DNA from 4 places in the Streptomyces sp. NPDC006197 genome. Region 4 is predicted to be linked to each of the others. Evidence: riboswitches for the same ligand, from Rfam matches in the RefSeq annotation. Region 4 holds a riboswitch; each other region holds the start of a gene.

Region 1 (4,577 bases), on a different contig from region 4:
GTGCTCGGTCTCCTCCAGGCCGACGTGCATCGACCCCATGATCACCCGGTTGGGCAGGGTGGTGAACCCGAGGTCGAGCGGGCTCAGCAGATGCGGGTACGGGGTCATGGGGGCGCCTCCTCGCGCAGGGGTCGTCGACCGCAGGGGTCGTCGACCTCAGTTCTAGGCGACCCCGGGCGCCTTCTGCAACTAGTTGCAGAAGAATCCGGGAGTGATGTCTACTACTCGGTAGCAAAGGCCCTGAGCAGCCACCTCAGGAGGAGCGGCGGGGCCCGGCCACCTCGGCCGCGATCCACCCGTCCAGGTCCTCCGGCGTCCGGGGCTCCACCCCGTCCGCGCCCAGCAGACCGTGCGCCCGCAGGACACGGGCCACCGACGTGCCCCAGGGCCGGCGCAGCCGGGCCGCGGCCAGCAGGTCGTCGTCCGCGAGGAGCTCGGCGACCGGACCGGTGCGCAGACCGGCGGGGGAGAGCACCGCCGCCTCGTCGGCCCAGCGCAGCGCCAGATCCACGTCGTGCGTCGCCATCACCACCGTCGTCCCCGCCTCCCGCAGCCGGGCGAGGGCGTCGAGCAGCCGCTCCTGCCCGTGCGGGTCGAGCCCGGCCGTCGGCTCGTCCATGATCAGCACCCGGGGCCGCATCGCCACGGCGCCCGCGATCGCGGCCCGCTTCCGCTGCCCGTACGACAGCAGATGCGTCGGCCGGTCCTCCAGGGCCGTGATGTCCAGCGCCTCCAGGGCCTCCCGCACCCGGAGCCGCACCTCCTCCTCCGGCAGCCCCAGGTTCGTCGGACCGAACGACACGTCCTGGCCGACCGAGGCCGCGAACAGCTGGTCGTCCGGATCCTGCACGACCAGCTGCACGGTGGTCCGCAGCCGGGTCAGCCCCTTCCGGTCGTACGCCACCTCGGCTCCGTCCAGGAGCAGCGACCCGCTCCCGCACCGCAGGCCCCCGCTGAGGAGCCGCAGCAGAGTCGTCTTGCCGCTGCCGTTGCGGCCGAGGAGCGCGATCGCGCGCCCCTCCGCCACAGAGAAGTCCACGCCCGACAGGACCGCGGGCCCGTCCTCATAGGCGAAACCCGCCTTCACCAGCTCCACGACGGGCTTCGTCGGCGTCGGAGACGTCACGGAAGGAACCTTTCCAGTACGAGGGTGAGGGCGACGAGCCCCGCGAGGAGGACGCCCGTCGCCGTGAGGAACCGCCGGGAGACCGCGCAGGCCGGCACCAGGACCCGCAGCGTCCCGTCGTAACCGCGTCCGGCGAGCCCCGACTGCAGGCGCTGCGCCCGGTCGAAGGCCCGTACGAACGTCGTCGCGCCGAGACCGGCGAGCGAACGCCAGGTCGCGGCCCGGCTGGTGTGCCCGAGCCGGGCCGCCTGGGCCTGCCGGATCTTCGCCAGCGAGTCGAGCAGCAGGAAGATGATCCGGTACATCACGAGCGCCACGTCCACCACGGGCGCCGGGACGCCCGCCCGGACGAGCCGGGGCAGCACGTCGGACACCGGCGTCGTGAAGGCGAAGAGCAGCACCCCCAGCGAGGCCGAGGCGGTCCGAAGGAGCAGCTCGCCCGCGTGCACGGGACCGCCGGGCGCGAGGGCCACGAGCCCGCGCGCACCGCCCACCTCGAAGAGCAGCGGAACGGCCCCCGTGACACAGAAACCGAGCGGGATGCGGAACGCCCGCCACAGCTGACGACCCGGCACACCGGCCGGACCGAGCAGCACCGCGAGCGTGGCCGCCGCCACGAGCAGCGCTCCCGGCCACGGCGGCAGGGAGACGGCGCACAACGTCAGACCGAAGCCGAGGGCGGCCTTCTCCACGGGATGGCGGCGGCGCCAGCGACTGCTGTGCGCCGCCGCGTCGATCGGCAGCATCGGCGCTACGCGCCCGTACCGTCGAACGGAACGGAACCGTCGTCGGCCCCGGGGACCCCCGCACCACCGACGACGAACCGGGACCCGCCGCTCGCGGCACCGGACTCGGGCCCACCCCTCGCCGTATCGGAATCGCCGCCCCCGACGGGATCGTCCTCCGCCGCCGCACCCTTCGCCCCCGCCGCCTCCGCGGCCTTCGCCGCGCCCTGGCGGCGGCCGCGCCGCAGGCCGAAGTAGTACGCCAGGACACCGGCGCCGAGCGCCGCCTGGAGGGCGAAGAGCGCCGACTCGATCTCGCCGGACGGCGGCTCGTACAGCGGGCTGAACCACGGCTTGTAGTCCGGCTGGAGCTCCGTGATCGCGGTCTCCGCCTCGCTGTCGGACCCGCTGAACGGCTGCTCCTTGTGGTCGCCGAGGCCCAGCGCGAGCGGCAGGACCGCGAGCGCGGCGACGAGGAGCAGCAGCAGCGTGTTGACCTTCGCGTTCCGGCTCATCGCGCGACCACCTCCTCGGGCTGCTCCGCCCGCGGCCGGCCGAGGACGCCGAGGCGCGTCAGCTCGCCCTTGCTGGACTGGGTGAGCAGCCGCATCACGAGCACCGTGAGCAGGCCCTCGCTCACCGCCAGCGGAATCTGGGTCACGGCGAAGATCCCGCCGAACTTGGCCAGCGCGCCGGGCACACCGCTGCCGGGGTCGGGGAACGCCAGGGCCAGCTGCACGCTGGTGACGCAGTACGTGGAGAGGTCGGCGACGAACGCGCCGAAGAAGACGGCCACCATCAGGGGCGCGCCGAACCGCCGGAGCAGCCGGTACGTCCCGTATCCCGCCCAGGGTCCGACGATCGCCATGGAGAAGGCGTTCGCGCCGAGCGTGGTCAGTCCGCCGTGCGCGAGCAGCAGGGCCTGGAAGAGCAGGGTGATCGTCCCGAGGACCGCCATGATCGGCGGCCGGAACAGGATCGCGCCGAGCCCCGTACCGGTCGGATGCGAACAACTACCGGTGACCGAAGGCAGCTTGAGCGCCGACAGGACGAAGGTGAAGGCGCCGGAGGCACCGAGCAACAGAGTGGATTCGGGGTTCGACCGCACCTCGCGGGTCAGCGCGCGCACCCCGTGGACGACGAACGGAGCGGCCGCGACGCCCCAGGCGGCGGCGTGCGCAGGGGGTAGGTACCCCTCGGCTATATGCATGATCGGGAGACCCTCTCCAGCACCTCGTGGATGGACAACGCACCCTGGCCGGTCTCCTGGCTGACGGTCATACGGCCCGACTCCGCCTTCCCACACCGTCGCGGTCTCCCGCGACGGTCCAGTGGCTTCCCCGAGGTGTTCCCCCGGGGGTGGAGCCGGACCTCCCGATCACAGTGGCGAGGGCCGCACCGGTACCGCACCGGTTTCCCGTACACCAAGGCCCTGCGACATTAGTGGGTTGACCTGCTGGATCACAACACGGCCACCACGCGGCGCGCCCCTCCGGTCACTGCACGCACCCGGTCCCCGTGGTCACTCCTTGCGGTAGGCGTACGCCTCCGAGGCCGCCGCCGCCACCGCGTCGAGATCCCCGCCGGCGCTCGCCGTCACCAGCGCGGCCACCGCGCCCTCGACGAACGGCGCGTCCACCAGGCGGGAGCCCTCGGGCAGTTCGTCGCCCTCGGCGAGCAGCGCCTTCACGGTGAGGACCGCGCTGCCCAGGTCGACGAGGAGCGCGACCCCGGCCCCTCGGTCGACGGCCTTGGCGGCCCCGCGGATCAGCTCGGAACTCGTTCCGAGGCCACCGTCCGGCGTCCCGCCCGCGGGCAGGACCGGGGCGAGGTCACCGCCGCCCGCGAGGCCACGGGCCAGTTCGACGACCGCCGTCGCGACCGCCGCGCTGTGCGAGACGAGCACGATGCCCACGACCGCCGAGCCCTCCGGAACCGGGCCCTCCGAGGCCGAGCCCTCCGGGCTCATCGCGCGCCCTCCGCGCGGGCGGTGTCGGCGAGGGCCGCGAAGAGCAGCGCCGACGACGTCGCCCCCGGATCCTGGTGCCCGACCGACCGCTCCCCGAGATAACTGGCCCTGCCCTTGCGCGCCTGGAGGGGCACGGTCGCGAGGGCGCCCTCCTCGGCGGCGGCGCGGGCCGCCTCGTACGAGCTCCGCAGTCCTTCCACGCCCGGCACGAGCGCGTCCAGCATCGTCTTGTCGCCCACCTGGGCACCGCCCAGCTGCGACACGGCGGCCACACCGACGCCGAGCGCCTCCGCCAACCGCTCCCGGGTGACCTCCCCGTCCTCGCCCAGGGTCTTCCCGGCGCGCCGCAGCAGCGTCCCGTACAGCGGTCCCGAAGCACCGCCGACGGTGGAGATGAGCTGCCGTCCGGCGGTGGTGAGCACCGCGCCCGGGTTCGCGGGCGGCTCCTTCGCCAGGGTCTCCGTCACGGCGGCGAACCCCCGCTTGAGATTGGCTCCGTGATCGGCGTCGCCGATGGCCGAATCCAGCTCGGTGAGACGGTCCGCCTCCCGGTCGACGTCCTCGGCCACCGCGGCCAGCCAGCGCACCAGGAACCCGGCGCCGAAGGTCTCCGCCATCTCGCTCCCCCTTCCCATCCCCGCTGTCACCGGCCCCAGCGCAGCGCGGGCGTCCGCACCGGCGCGTCCCACAGGCGCAGCAGCTCCTCGTCGACCTCGCACAGGGTCACCGAGCATCCCGCCATGTCGAGCGAGGTCAC
Region 2 (4,577 bases), on a different contig from region 4:
TGGCGGCGGCGTCGAGGAGGTGGTCGATGAGGTGGTCGCTCAGCAGGTTGACCTCGTCGACGTAGAGGATCCCCCGGTGCGCGGCGGCGAGCAGTCCCGGCTCGAAGGCCTTCACGCCCTCGGCGAGCGCCTTCTCGATGTCGAGCGCGCCGACGAGCCGGTCCTCGGAGGCGCCGACGGGCAGCTCCACCATCCGGGCGGGACGGGAGGTGCCGGGCGCGTTGCCGTGCGGACCGTCCGGGCAGCCCGGGTCGGGCGAGGCCGGGTCGCAGCTGAACCGGCAGCCGGCGACCACCGGGACCTCGGGCAGCAGCTCGGCGAGCGCGCGCACGGCGGTCGACTTGGCGGTCCCCTTCTCACCCCGGACGAGCACACCGCCCACGGCCGGGCTGACGGCGTTCAGCAGCAGCGCGAGCCGCAGATCGTCCATGCCGACGACGGCGGTGAACGGATAGCGGGTGCTCATCGGGGGTTCGCTCCTTCGGTGGGTACGGATGCCTGGACCGGGCGGGCGTTCACGGCGCCCCCGGAGGCACGAACGGCAGCCCCTCCGGGGCGCCCTCCTCGATCAGCCGCAGCAGCGCGTCCGTGTCCGCGTGCTCCTCGACCAGGTCGCCGAGCCGGTCGAGCTGTTCCTCCCGCAGCGCGCCGAACGACGTGTCCGGGGCCGGCACGAACCGTCGCCCGGCCGCCGCCGCGACCTCCCGCAGGAACGCCCGCCGGAAGCCGTCGCTCTCCAGCGAGCCGTGCCAGTGGGTGCCCCACACGGAGCCGACCCGGCACCCGTCGAGGAACGGTTCCCCACCCTCCACGGAGGCCACCCCGTGGTGGATCTCGTACCCCTCGACCCGCTCGCCGAGCGCCTCGCCGACCGGCCGGGCGAGGGTCTTCTCGACCCCGAACCGGACCCGTACGGGCAGCAGCCCGAGCCCGTCGACCACGCCGGCCTTCGACTCGACCTCGTCCTCGATGCGCTCGCCGAGGGCCTGGAAGCCGCCGCAGATGCCCAGCACGGGCCGGCCCTCGGCCGCGCGCCGGACGAGGGCGTCGGCGAGCCCCCGCTCGCGCAGCCACGCCAGCGCCTTCACCGTGCCCCGGGTGCCCGGGACGACGACGAGGTCCGCGTCGACGAGCTCCTCGGGCCGGTCCACGAACCGGACGACGACGCCCGGCTCGGCGGCCAGGGCGTCGACGTCCGTGAAGTTGGACATCAGCGGCACGGCGCACACGGCGACCCGCAGCACGTCCTCGCCGAGCGGCGGCGCGACGACCGACTCGCGGACGGTGCCCCGCAGCGAGACCCGCAGGCCGTCCTCCTCGTCGATCCCGAGCCCGTGCGCGTACGGCAGGACGCCGAAGGTCCGGCGGCCGGTGAGCCCGTGCAGCATGTCGAGGCCCGGTTCGAGCAGGCTCACGTCGCCCCGGAACTTGTTCACCAGGTATCCGGCGACGAGTGACTGGTCCTCCGGCGAGAGCAGCGCCGTCGTCCCGAAGAACTGGGCGAAGACCCCGCCCCGGTCGATGTCCCCGACGACGACCACGGGGAGCTTCGCGGCCCGCGCGATGCCCATGTTCACGATGTCCGTGCGCCGCAGGTTGATCTCGGCCGGACTGCCCGCCCCCTCGCAGATCACGGCGTCATACGTGCCCCGCAGTTCCTCCAGGCACGCCAGGACCGGCTCGAAGAGTTCCTTCTGCCGCCCGCCGTGGTAGCCCCGGGCGCTGAGCTCGCCGACCGGCTTGCCCATGAGGACGACCTGACTGGAGCGGTCGCTGCCGGGCTTGAGCAGCACCGGGTTCATGAGCGCGGTCGGCTCCACCCGCGCGGCCTGCGCCTGCATGGCCTGCGCCCGGCCGATCTCGGCGCCCTCCCGGGTGACGAAGGAGTTCAGGGACATGTTCTGTCCCTTGAACGGCGCGACCTTGACGCCCTGCCGGACCAGCCAGCGGCAGATGCCGGCCGTGACGACGCTCTTGCCCGCGTCGGACGTGGTCCCGGCGACGAGCAGCCCCCCACCCCTCATGCGTTCCTCCGCTTCAGCGCGCTCGCGATCATGCGGCCGCCCACGCAGGCGGCCAGGGTCAGTCCGGTGATCCGGCGGGACAGCCGGACCGCGCGGTCGATGTCGGCGACCTCGACGGGCCGCCCCTCCGCGTTGAGGACGGGCCGGTGCTCGACCCGCCCGGCGTACGAGAGGGTCCCCCCGAGCCGCACGCCGAGGGCGCCCGCGAAGGAGGCCTCGACCGGTCCCGCGTTCGGGCTCGGGTGCTTCGCGGCGTCCGCCCGCCAGGCCCGTACGGCTCCGCGCGGGTCTCCGCCGGCGACGGTCGCGAGCGCGGCGGTCAGCCGGGCCCCGGGCCAGCCGGCCAGGTCGTCGAGGCGGGCCGAGGCCCAGCCGTACCGGCGGTACCGGGGCGACTTGTGGCCGACCATCGCGTCGAGGGTGTTGACGGCCCGGAAGCCGACCAGCCCCGGCACGCCCGCGACGGCTCCCCAGAAGAGGGCGCCGACCACGGCGTCGGAGGTGTTCTCGGCGACGGACTCGACGACCGCGCGGGCCATCGCGGGACCGTCGAGGGACTGCGGGTCGCGTCCGCACAGGTGCGGCAGCCGTTCCCGGGCCACCTCCAGGTCCCCGGCGGCGAGGGCACCGCCGATCGCGCGGGCCTCGCGCCCCAGGGTCGTACCGCCGACGACGGCCCAGACGGCCGCCGCGGTGAGCGCGACGGATCCGGCGCGGCTGCCCCGTGCCGTACGGGCGGCGAGGGCGCCGGCCGCGACGGTGGCGCCGGCGCAGACGGCGGTGTGCAGGGCGCCCCAGCCGCGGTGGTCGCGCCACAGGGCCCGCTCGACGCGGCCCGCCGCGCGTCCGAAGGCGGCGACGGGGTGTCCGCGGCGGGGGTCGCCGACGAGCAGATCGACGGCGAGGCCCAGGGCCGCGCCGTACGCGAAGACACCGGTGGCTGGGGAGACGCTGCGGCCGAGGCCGGGCATGGCGCTCTGTCCTCACTCAGGGTCCGCGCCCTGGATCGACGTGACCGGCGGCGAGAGTTCCTGACTCCCGGACCCGTGGGATCCGGTCACAGTGGCGGGACCGCGCCGGATTCGCACCGGACTTCCTCTACTGCCGCCGTAATGGCCTCGGCAGTCCACCACGGGCCGAGAACAGCCGTCAACTCACCCTTGACCTGCACCGCGTCACTGTGCGAAGCACCACAAACACGACGGCCGAGCGGCCCGCATCCGAGGATGCGGGCCGCCCGGCCGAGGTGACGGGAGCGTCAGGCGACGATCAGGTAGATGCCGTACGCCACGGCCGCCAGGCACAGGCCGAAAGCGGCGTAGGCGCCGGTGCGGGCCAGGGTGGCGGAGCCTCCCTGCGCGGCGGCCCGCTCCTGCTTGGAGAGGCCGATGACACCGAGGGTGAAGAGGCCCACGAGGGCGACGGTCGCCCCGAGGCTGACTCCGAAGACGGAGCCGAGGGCTGCCCAGTCGATCTTCATGCTTGGTTCCAGTTCCTTAGACCGCGGCGGGGGCCGGGGGAGCGGCCGGGTCCGTGGGGACCGGCGCGGGGATGGTGGTCTTCAGGTCCTCGTCCGCGACGGCGGCGACGGAGCCGGCCGGCGGCGGGGTGACGGCCGCGATCGCGGTGGTCACGACGCCCGCGGGCTCGGTCTCGGCGTCGGTCTCGACGTCGTTGACGTTGGTGTGGTCGACCACCTGGCGGCGGGAGACGAGCCAGATGCCGAGGCAGGAGGCGATCAGGAAGGCCGCGACGACGTAGACGCCCCAGTCGCCCTGGCGGGCGACGTACTCGGCACCCGCGCCGACCAGGCCGGCGGCCGGCAGGGTCAGGCCCCAGGCGACGAACATGCGGGTGGCGGTCGACCAGCGGACGACACCGCCCTTGCGGCCGAGGCCCGCGCCCATGACGCCACCCGAGACGACGTGGGTGGTGGAGAGCGAGAAGCCGAGGTGGGAGGAGGCCAGGATGGTCGTGGCCGCGCTGGTCTGGGCGGCGAAGCCCTGCTGCGGCTGGAGGTCCGTGAGGCCCTTGCCCATGGTGCGGATGATGCGCCAGCCGCCGAGGTAGGTGCCGAGCGCGATCGCCAGACCGGCGGAGACGATGACCCAGACGGGCGGGTTGGAGCCGGGGGCGAGGGCGCCGCCGGCGACCAGGGCGAGGGTGATGATGCCCATCGTCTTCTGGGCGTCGTTGGTGCCGTGGGCGAGGGAGACGAGACCGGCGGAGGCGATCTGGCCGGCCCGGTAGCCCTTGGCCGTGTCCTTCTCGTCGGTCCTGGCGCCGATCTTGTACGTCAGCTTCGTGGCCAGCATCGAGGCGATGCCCGCGACGATCGGCGCGGCGACGGCCGGGATGAGGACCTTGGTGACGACGACCTCGCCGTTGACACCGCTGACGCCGATCGAGGCGACGGTCGCGCCGATGAGGCCGCCCATCAGGGCGTGGGAGGAGCTGGAGGGCAGTCCGACCAGCCAGGTCACCAGGTTCCAGAGGATCGCGCCGACGAGCGCGGCGAGGATCACTTCGGGCTGGATGCCTTCTTCGTTGACC
Region 3 (4,577 bases), on a different contig from region 4:
CCCAGCGGTCGGGCCGGTAGCGCGTACGGACGGTCCGGCGGCCGCCGAGCCGGAGCCCGGCCATCGCGGCGAGGAGCCCGGCGCCGAGCAGCGGCAGCCCGTACCCCGCGCCCTCCGCCGCCAGCAGTCCGTACGAGCCGGCGCACACGCCGAGGAGCCCGCCCAGGGTCAGGACGTTCGTGGTGCGCCGCACCGCCGCCGGGACCCGCGCCGTCCGCCCGTACCCGCGCGCGTCCATGGACGCGGCGACCGCGATCGACCGTTCGAGCGCGCCCTCCAGGACCGGCAGGCCGATCTGGAGCACCGCCCGCACCCCGCCCGTGGGCCGGCCCCGCAGCCGGCGGGCGGTCCGCAGCCGGGCCACGTCGGCGACCATGTTCGGCGCGAAGGTCATCGCCACGACGACGGCGACCCCGGCCTCGTAGAGCGCCCCCGGCAGCGACTTCAGCAGCCGCGCCGGGTTGGCGAGGGCGTTCGCGGCCCCCACGCAGATCAGCAGGGTCGCCAGCTTGGCGCCGTCGTACAGCGCGAACACCAGCTGCTCGGCCGTCACCCGGCCCCCGATCCGTATCCCCTGCGCCCAGTCGGGCAGCGGCACCTCGGGCAGCGTGAACAGCACGTGCGTACCGGGGAGGGGCGAGCCGAGCAGCAGCGAGAACACCACCCGCAGGGCCACGACGAACAGGCCGAGCTTCACGAACGCGCCGTACGAGCGGGCCCAGGGCGCGTCCGTGCGCCGGGCCGCGACGACGTACCCGGCGACCCCGACGAGCAGCCCGAGCAGCAGCGGGTTCGTGGTCCGGGAGGCGGCGACGGCCAGGCCGAGCGCCCACAGCCACCACGCGCCCGCGTGCAGGGCGTTGGCCCGGCTCGCCTCGGGGGCCGTGAACACGGAGGCCGTGAACGCCCGGAGGCCACGGGGGACGCCACGAGCCGCACTCATGCGCGTCGGCGGGCCTTCCAGATCGCCGCCCCGCCGAGGGCCAGGACGGCCGCCCCGCCGACGAGCACGCCGAAGGACGGGCCGCCGCCCGAGCCCTCCGCGGCGGTCGAGGCGGTGGGTCCGGCCGAGGCCGGGGTCTTCGAGGCCGGGGTCTTCTCCGTGACCTGCTCGCCGCAGCCGTGCGCCGGGTAGCCCGCGATCCCGCACAGCATGGCCGAGCCGTCGTACCGCAGCGGCTTCGCCACCGCGGCCAGCGCCTCCGCGCCCGTCGCGTCCTCGCGGACCTCCGCGCAGCCGACCTTGATCAGCTTCTTCGGCGGGGCCTCCCCGGGCGGCGCGTCCGCGGGGCCGCCGAAGTCGACGACGACCGCTATCCGCTTGGTGCCGTCCTTCTTCTCCACGCCCCCGCAGATCCCCGGGAAGTCGGGGGCGACGGAGGGCAGGGAGGTGTCGTCCGTGCCGTTGCTGATCGCGAAGCGGAAGCCGAGGGCGTCGCCGTCGGCGGGCCGGGCGGTCGCCGGGCCCTGTGTGGCGTACGTCCACGGCTTCCCGCCGTCGCTCTCCCAGAACGACCAGTAGCGGTAGCCGGCCGCCTGCGCCGGGGCCGCCGCGACCGCGGTCAGGGCGAGGAGCGCTCCGGCCGCGGCGCCCGTGACCCGCGCCGGCATCCGTGCGGTCACTTCTTGCGGCCGCTCACGAGGAAGCCGACGCCGACGCCGACGAGCGTGCCGATGCCGATGATCCACCACACGTCGAAGCCGGACTCGGCCTCGTCGCTGGTGGAGGAGGCGGAGGTGTCCGGCGTCTTGGGCGCCGGGCCGGTGGCGTTGAGCTGCTCGACCAGGTCCGCCGTGCCGAACTCGCGCGGGTCGGTGTCCGTCGCGCGGGCCGCCAGGATCAGCTGCGCGTAGGCGGCCGGGCCGCCCTCCTTCGCCCAGGCGGCGGAGTTCTTCTCCAGCCACGCCAGGGCCGGCCCGGCCTCCTTCACGGCGCCGGACGCGGCGAGCGCGACGACGGCGTCGGCGGTGTTGCCGATGTCGGGCTGCTCGGTGGTGTCGGTGGCGCCCGGCATCGGCGGCAGGGTGAGGTGGCCGGTCTTCGCGAGCGCCTTCGACAGGTAGGAGGCGCCGTTCAGCGCGGCCCGCTCGACGGTCGGCTTCGACAGGTCGGTGCAGGTCGTCGGCTGCTCGGGGGAGGCCTTGGTGGCGACGACGCTCTTGCCGAGCCCGGCGAGGGTGGCCGCCGCGGTGGCGTCGGCGTTGGCGAGGAGCTTGCCGGTCTTGTCCGGCTGGTACGCGAACGCCCCGGCGCCGTCCTTGTCCGAGCAGGGCAGGGCGAAGGTGAGGAGCGCGTCGTACGGGGTGCGGCCCTCGGCGGAGGTGAACGAGACGGGCCGCACGCCGATCGCGGCGAGCGCGCCGACGACGACCGAGGTGGAGTTGGCGTCGCTCGCGCCGCCGACGCCGTAGCCCCAGCCGCCGTCCTTGTTCTGCACGCTCCGCAGCCAGTCGGAGCCGGCCTTGACGGCCTTGTCGATCGTCTCCGGGGCGGCGGCCTGGCGGCGCACGGCGTGGAGCGCCTGGAGGGCGACGGCGGTGGCGTTGGTGTCCCGCATCGTCTTCGCGTCGCAGGGCTTCGACACGTCCGCGCGGTACGAGGCGAACGAGCCGTCGGCGCACTGCTGGCCCAGGAGCCAGTCCACCGCCCGGTCGGCGGGCTGGTAGCCGGTGCCGCGCTGGGCGAGGAAGGCGAGCGACTGACGCCAGACACCGTCGTACGTCGGGTCCTTCGTGCCGTACAGGCCGGACGGGAGCGTGCCCGTGGAGGGTGACGGCGAGGGCGCGGCGGAGGCCGCCCCGGCTGCTCCGGTGCCGAGCACGACTGCGGCGGCGGCGAGCGCGGCGGCGCCGCGGCGGACGGTGTTCATGGGGCCCTCTCCTGGGGCCGGGCACCGGCACGCCTCAGGGGCACCAGGCTCCGGCTCCGTATTCCTCGACGGTGCCGGCGGTCACGTCCCGGGCGGGGCATTCCGACTCGCCACTCTTCAGGGGTGGCTCACGGTTGCGGGTCAGTGCCGGATTCGCACCGGCTTCCCCCCGTACGGGCATGATGACGACCCGCTCACTCTACCGGCCCGTACACCCGCCGCCCCGGGGGGGTGGGACGGTCGCGCTCACGCGTGAACGGGCGGACGGGGGCCATGACGGTCCGGGGCCGGGCCCTCACACCGCGACGTACGTGACGGGGTCCGTGCCCGCCACCGGTTCCGCGCGTCCGAGCTTCACCAGGCGGCGGACATGGGCCTCGGCCTCGCTGACGGCGATGTTGCGGGAGCCGTGGGGGATCTGCTCCCAGGGGCGGTTCCACTCCATGCGCTCGGCGAGCTGCCAGGGCGTGAGCGGGGTCGCGAGGAGGGCGAGGAGGCCGGTGAGGCGCTCCTCGTGGTGGTCGAGGAGTTCACGGACCCGGCCGGCGGCGTCGGCGAAGGCGTACTGGTGGGCGGGGAGGACCTCGGCGACGCCGAGGCGGCCGATCCGTTCCAGGGAGTCGAGGTAGTCGCCGAGGGGATCGGTCCCGGTGAGCTCGTCGGGGTCCTCGTACAGGCCGATGTGCGGGGAGATCCCGGGCAGCAGGTGGTCGCCGGAGAAGAGCCGGCCGTGGCCGGGCAGCCGGGAGGGGTGCTCCTCCTCCAGGTGGAGGCAGACGTGCCCGGGGGTGTGGCCGGGCGTCCAGATCGCGCGCAGCCGCCGTCCGGCCAGGTCGAGGAGCTCGCCGGGGACGATCTCGCGGTCGGGAAGGGCCGAGCGGAGGCCGGGCAGGGTCCGTGTCCGTCCGGAGGCGCGGGCGGCCCGCAGCGGGGCGATGTGCTCCTCGGGGGCGCCGACGGCGGCGAGTTTGCGGGCGAGGTAGTCGAGCCAGGTGCCGGGTTCGGACTCGCGGGTGCGGCGGACGACGGCCGTGTCGGCGGCGTGCATGGCGATCCAGGCCCCGGACTCCTCGCGGACCCGGCCGGAGAGGCCGTGGTGGTCGGGGTGGTGGTGGGTGACGACGATCCCGTGGATCTCCCGTACGGACAGCCCCAGGGCGGTGAGCCCGTCGGTGAGTTCGGTCCAGGAGGCCGGGTCGTCCCAGCCCGTGTCGACGAGGACCGGGCCGCGGCCGGTGTCGAGGACGTGGACCAGGGTGTGGCCCAGCGGATTGTCCGGGATGGGCACCCGCAGGGACCAGACGCCTCCGCCGTGCTCGGTCACCTGGGTCATGAGCGTCCTCGTCTCTGCGGTACCGGTACGACCATTGCCCACCATAACTAGAACTGGTATCAGTTCTGAAGCATCGTCAGAAAACCAGTGGGCAATTCCATCTCCTCGGGAGGCAGCGGTCATGACCGAGCTTGTGGAGCACGGAAAGCTGTTCATCGGCGGGGAGTGGACCGACCCTTCCCCGGGCGGCGGGACGATCGAGGTGATCTCCCCGCACACCGAGCAGGTCATCGGCCGGGTCCCGCACGCCTCCGAGGCCGACGTCGACCGGGCCGTCGCCGCCGCCCGCCGGGCCTTCGACGAAGGGCCCTGGCCCCGGACGACGGTCGAGGAGCGGATCGCCGTCGTCAGCCGCATCAAGGACGCGATCGCCG
Region 4 (4,577 bases):
CGTGGCAAAGGACCGGCGGTAGATCTCCGTCCCGTCCTTCTCGTAGTCGAACATCCTGTTGCTCTCGCTCATCTCGTCGTGCGGGCCGTGGTCACTGCTTCGGGCAGGGAGGTACGGGGGGTGGGGACGCCGTCCACCAGGTAGGCGTCGTCGCCGGTGGCGAGGACGTCGACCCAGGTGCCGTGCGGGTGCCCGCAGCGGCGTTCGCACCCGGAGAAGTGCACGGGCAGCGGCCCCGCGGGTGCGGCGAGGGCGACGGTCCTGACGTCGGCGAGGGACTTGGCGCAGCCGGGCCGTCCGGTGCAGGCGCTGACCCCGACCGAGGGCAGGTCGGGCCGGGTGACCAGGCCGTGCGTCTCCAGGCCGGGCAGCCGGTCGGCACGGGCCTCGACGGCGACCACCCCGCGCCAGGGCGTGAACCGCAGCTCGCCGGCCCCGTCGGCCAGGGCCCGCAGCTGCGCGGCGGTCAGCCGGCCGAGGGGGGCGAGGACGTGCAGGGCGTGCTCGCCGAGCGGCCCGGGCGCGGGCGGCCGGGACACGGGAAGCGGCGGTACGGGTACGGGCTCCGCCGTGATCCCGGCCCGTGCGAGGGCCCCGGCCCAGTCGGGGACGTGCCCGTCGGGCAGCTCGTGCGGCCGCCAGGCCCCGTTCCCGGCGGCCTCGGCGGCGTCGAGGAACGCGAGGGCGGCGGCGAGGGCGGCCCGTACGGCGTCGTCGGCGGCGAGACGGAAGGCCCGGGAGCCGAGCCGGAGGAGGACGGACCCGTCCTGGCCTGCGATCAAGCTCACATCGCCGCCGAGTCCGGCGACGTCCCCGCGCCCGTCGTCGAGGACGAACAGGAACCGTCCCGAAAGGGACGCGGCCCGGGGCTCGGCGCACAGGGCGGCGTCCAGTGCGCGCGCCCACAACTGCACGTCCGCACAGCCGAGTCCGTCGAGTTCCGCGCCGGGCGAGGCCACGATGTTGCGGACGCGTTCGTGGGTGGGGGAGGGCAGCAGACCGGCCCCGGCCAGGAGCTCCGCGAGCTCCGCCCCGCAGCCTTCGCCGAGGCCGCGCAGCTCCGCGTTGCCGCGTGAGGTGATGCTGATCCGCCCGTCGCCGAGGGTCTCGGCGGCGCGGGCCAGGACCTCGGCCTGACGGCCCGTCAGGCGGCCTGCGGGCAGGCGCAGTCGGGCGAGGCGTCCGTCGTCGGCGGGGTGCAGGCGCAGCGCCCCGGGGCAGGCGTCGCCACGGTCCCGTATGCGAGGTTCGCCCGGTTCGGGCGTCGGGGGCGGGGTGGGCGGCATGGCGGCGAGCATACCCACGGGGAACCGGCTGACCACCGGGTGTGATCCGGCCGACTCCCCGGTTCCCTCCGGCCCGGAGACGGCACGATCTAGGATGCAGATCGGCATGGGGTCCCAGGGCCCCGGGGAGGAAGCCCGGTGAGAATCCGGCGCGGTCCCGCCACTGTGAACCCGTACCAGCGATGGCACGGGTGAGTCAGGAACTCCTGCCGTCCACACGACCACCCGGGGCGCGGACAACCCCGAGGAAGGCCTGAGCTCGCCATGCTCCTGCTGCTGTCGCACTCCGACACCGACCTGCTCAGCGCCCGCGCGGCCGGAGGGCCGGTGGAGTACCGCTTCGCCAACCCCTCCCGCCTTCCGCTCGCCGACCTCCCGGCCCTCCTCGACGGCGCCGACCTGGTCGTCGTCCGCCTCCTCGGCGGCGTCCGCTCCTGGCAGGAGGGCCTGGACGCGGTCCTCGCCGCCGGGAAGCCGGTCGTCGTCCTCAGCGGCGAGCAGGCCCCCGACGCCCAGCTCATGGAGGCCTCCACCGTCCCGATCGGCGTCGCCACCGAGGCCCACGCCTACCTGGCGCACGGCGGCCCCGGGAACCTGGAGCAGCTGGCCCGCTTCCTCTCCGACACCGTCCTGCTCACCGGCCACGGCTTCGAGGCCCCGGCCGCCGCCCCCACCTGGGGCCCCCTGGAGCGGACCGTCCGGAACGAGACCGGCCCGACCGTCGCCGTGCTCTACTACCGCGCCCACCACATGAGCGGGAACACCGCCTTCGTCGACGCCCTCTGCGGGGCGATCGAGGACGCCGGCGCCCGGGCCCTCCCGCTGTACGTGGCGTCCCTGCGCGCCCCCGAGCCGGAGCTGCTCGACCGTCTCCGTACGGCCGACGCCATCGTCACCACCGTCCTCGCCGCCGGCGGCACCAAGCCCGCCGAGGCGCAGGCCGGAGGCGACGAAGAGGCCTGGGACGCGGGCGCGCTCGCCGCGCTCGACGTGCCGATCCTCCAGGCGCTGTGCCTGACCGGCTCGCGGTCCGCGTGGGAGGAGAACGACGAGGGCCTCTCCCCGCTGGACGCCGCCAGCCAGGTCGCCGTGCCCGAGTTCGACGGCCGGCTCATCACCGTCCCCTTCTCCTTCAAGGAGATCGACGAGGACGGTCTGCCCGCGTACGTCGCCGACGCCGAGCGCGCCGCCCGCGTCGCCGGGATCGCCGTCCGGCACGCCCGCCTCCGCCACATCCCGAACGCCGAGAAGAAGCTGGCGCTCGTCCTCTCCGCGTACCCCACGAAGCACTCCCGCATCGGCAACGCCGTCGGCCTGGACACCCCGGCGTCGGCGGTCGCGCTCCTGCGCCGCCTCCGTGAGGAGGGCTACGACTTCGGCCCGGTGGAGGACCTCCCCGGCCTCGTCTCCGGCGACGGCGACGAGCTGATCTACGCCCTCATCGAGGCCGGCGGCCACGACCAGGACTGGCTGACCGAGGAGCAGCTCGCGAAGAACCCGGTCCGCATCCCGGCCGCCGACTACAAGCGCTGGTACGCCACCCTGCCCGCCGAGCTCCGCGAGCAGGTGGAGGAGCACTGGGGCCCCGCGCCCGGCGAGATGTTCCTCGACCGCTCCCGCAACCCCGAGGGCGACATCGTCCTCGCCGCGCTGCGGCGCGGGAACCTCCTGATCCTCATCCAGCCGCCGCGCGGCTTCGGCGAGAACCCGATCGCGATCTACCACGACCCCGATCTTCCGCCGTCCCACCACTACCTGGCCGCCTACCGCTGGATCGCCGCCCGCGCCGAGGACGGCGGCTTCGGCGCCGACGCCATGGTCCACCTCGGCAAGCACGGCAACCTGGAGTGGCTGCCCGGCAAGAACGCCGGCCTGTCCGCCGCCTGCGGCCCCGACGCGGCCCTCGGCGACATCCCGCTGGTCTACCCGTTCCTCGTCAACGACCCGGGCGAGGGCACCCAGGCCAAGCGGCGCGTCCACGCCACCCTCGTCGACCACCTGGTGCCGCCGATGGCCCGCGCCGACTCGTACGGCGACATCGCCCGCCTGGAGCAGCTGCTCGACGAGTACGCGCAGATCAGCTCGATGGACCCGGCGAAGCTCCCGGCCATCCGCGCCCAGATCTGGACCCTGATCCAGGCCGCCAAGCTCGACCACGACCTGGGGCTCGAAGAGCGGCCCGAGGACGACGGCTTCGACGACTTCCTGCTGCACGTCGACGGCTGGCTGTGCGAGGTCAAGGACGCCCAGATCCGCGACGGCCTGCACGTCCTCGGCGGCGCGCCGGAGGGCGAGGCCCGGGTCAACCTGGTCCTCTCCATCCTCCGCGCCCGCCAGATCTGGGGCGGCACGCAGGCGCTGCCCGGCCTGCGCGAGGCCCTCGGCCTCGACGAGTCGGCCGCGACCCGCACCACCGCCGACGAGGCGGAGGCGAAGGCCCGCGAGCTGGTCGAGGCGATGGAGGCCGCCGGCTGGGCGGTGGACGCGATCGACACGGTCGCCGCCGCGTACGGCCCCGAGGTCCGCGAGGTGCTGTCCTTCGCCGCCCTCCAGGTCGTGCCGCGCCTGGCCGCCACCACCGACGAGCTGGCCCACGCCGTGCACGCCCTGAACGGCGGCTTCGTCCCCGCCGGCCCGTCCGGCTCCCCGCTCCGGGGCCTGGTCAACGTCCTGCCGACCGGCCGCAACTTCTACTCCGTCGACCCGAAGGCCGTGCCGTCCCGGCTCGCCTGGGAGACCGGCCAGGCGCTCGCGGACTCGCTGCTGGAGCGCTACCGCGCCGACAACGGCGAGTGGCCGACCTCCGTCGGCCTCTCCCTCTGGGGCACGAGCGCGATGCGCACCGCCGGAGACGACGTCGCCGAGGCGCTCGCCCTCCTCGGCGTCCGCCCGCTGTGGGACGAGGCCTCCCGCCGGGTCAACGGCCTGGAGCCCATCCCGCTCGCCGAGCTCGGCCGCCCGCGCGTCGACGTGACGCTGCGCATCTCGGGCTTCTTCCGCGACGCGTTCCCGCACGTCATCGGACTCCTCGACGACGCCGTACGGCTGGTGGCGGGCCTGGAGGACGAGTCCACCTCGGACAACTACGTACGGGCCCACGCGCAGGCCGACCTCGCCGAGCACGGCGACGAACGGCGCGCCACCACCCGCATCTTCGGCTCCCGCCCCGGCACGTACGGCGCGGGCATCCTCCAGCTGATCGACTCGCGCGACTGGCGCACGGACGCGGATCTGGCGGAGGTCTACACGGTCTGGGGCGGGTACGCCTACGGCCGCGGGCTCGAAGGCCGC

The links. A riboswitch is a leader RNA that binds a small molecule or an ion and turns the genes downstream of it on or off. The one in region 4 is predicted to bind cobalamin.
Region 1: it holds a riboswitch for cobalamin, as region 4 does, so the genes downstream of both, ABZ318_RS30225 (energy-coupling factor ABC transporter permease) here and cobN (cobaltochelatase subunit CobN) in region 4, are expected to answer to the same signal.
Region 2: it holds a riboswitch for cobalamin, as region 4 does, so the genes downstream of both, ABZ318_RS10835 (cobalamin biosynthesis protein) here and cobN (cobaltochelatase subunit CobN) in region 4, are expected to answer to the same signal.
Region 3: it holds a riboswitch for cobalamin, as region 4 does, so the genes downstream of both, ABZ318_RS19190 (prenyltransferase/squalene oxidase repeat-containing protein) here and cobN (cobaltochelatase subunit CobN) in region 4, are expected to answer to the same signal.

What each region holds. Positions count from the first base shown of each region.
Region 1 is NZ_JBEXSZ010000126.1:2,555-7,131, forward strand. It holds gene ABZ318_RS30205 (NADPH-dependent 2,4-dienoyl-CoA reductase) at 1-108, opposite strand, end outside; gene ABZ318_RS30210 (ATP-binding cassette domain-containing protein) at 254-1,126, opposite strand; gene cbiQ (cobalt ECF transporter T component CbiQ) at 1,123-1,872, opposite strand; gene ABZ318_RS30220 (energy-coupling factor ABC transporter substrate-binding protein) at 1,878-2,366, opposite strand; gene ABZ318_RS30225 (energy-coupling factor ABC transporter permease) at 2,363-3,061, opposite strand; cobalamin riboswitch at 3,090-3,295, opposite strand; gene ABZ318_RS30230 (PTS fructose transporter subunit IIA) at 3,374-3,820, opposite strand; gene dhaL (dihydroxyacetone kinase subunit DhaL) at 3,817-4,437, opposite strand; gene dhaK (dihydroxyacetone kinase subunit DhaK) at 4,464-4,577, opposite strand, start outside.
Region 2 is NZ_JBEXSZ010000025.1:6,175-10,751, forward strand. It holds gene ABZ318_RS10825 (putative cobaltochelatase) at 1-466, opposite strand, end outside; gene ABZ318_RS10830 (cobyric acid synthase) at 516-2,024, opposite strand; gene ABZ318_RS10835 (cobalamin biosynthesis protein) at 2,021-2,995, opposite strand; cobalamin riboswitch at 3,030-3,162, opposite strand; gene ABZ318_RS10840 (hypothetical protein) at 3,283-3,504, opposite strand; gene ABZ318_RS10845 (inorganic phosphate transporter) at 3,521-4,577, opposite strand, start outside.
Region 3 is NZ_JBEXSZ010000056.1:13,433-18,009, forward strand. It holds gene ABZ318_RS19180 (energy-coupling factor transporter transmembrane protein EcfT) at 1-943, opposite strand, end outside; gene ABZ318_RS19185 (SCO2322 family protein) at 940-1,611, opposite strand; gene ABZ318_RS19190 (prenyltransferase/squalene oxidase repeat-containing protein) at 1,620-2,870, opposite strand; cobalamin riboswitch at 2,944-3,079, opposite strand; gene ABZ318_RS19195 (MBL fold metallo-hydrolase) at 3,166-4,203, opposite strand; gene ABZ318_RS19200 (aldehyde dehydrogenase) at 4,325-4,577, shown strand, end outside.
Region 4 is NZ_JBEXSZ010000006.1:32,085-36,661, reverse strand. It holds gene ABZ318_RS03025 (precorrin-8X methylmutase) at 1-72, opposite strand, end outside; gene ABZ318_RS03020 (cobalamin biosynthesis protein CobG) at 69-1,298, opposite strand; cobalamin riboswitch at 1,374-1,513, shown strand; gene cobN (cobaltochelatase subunit CobN) at 1,551-4,577, shown strand, end outside.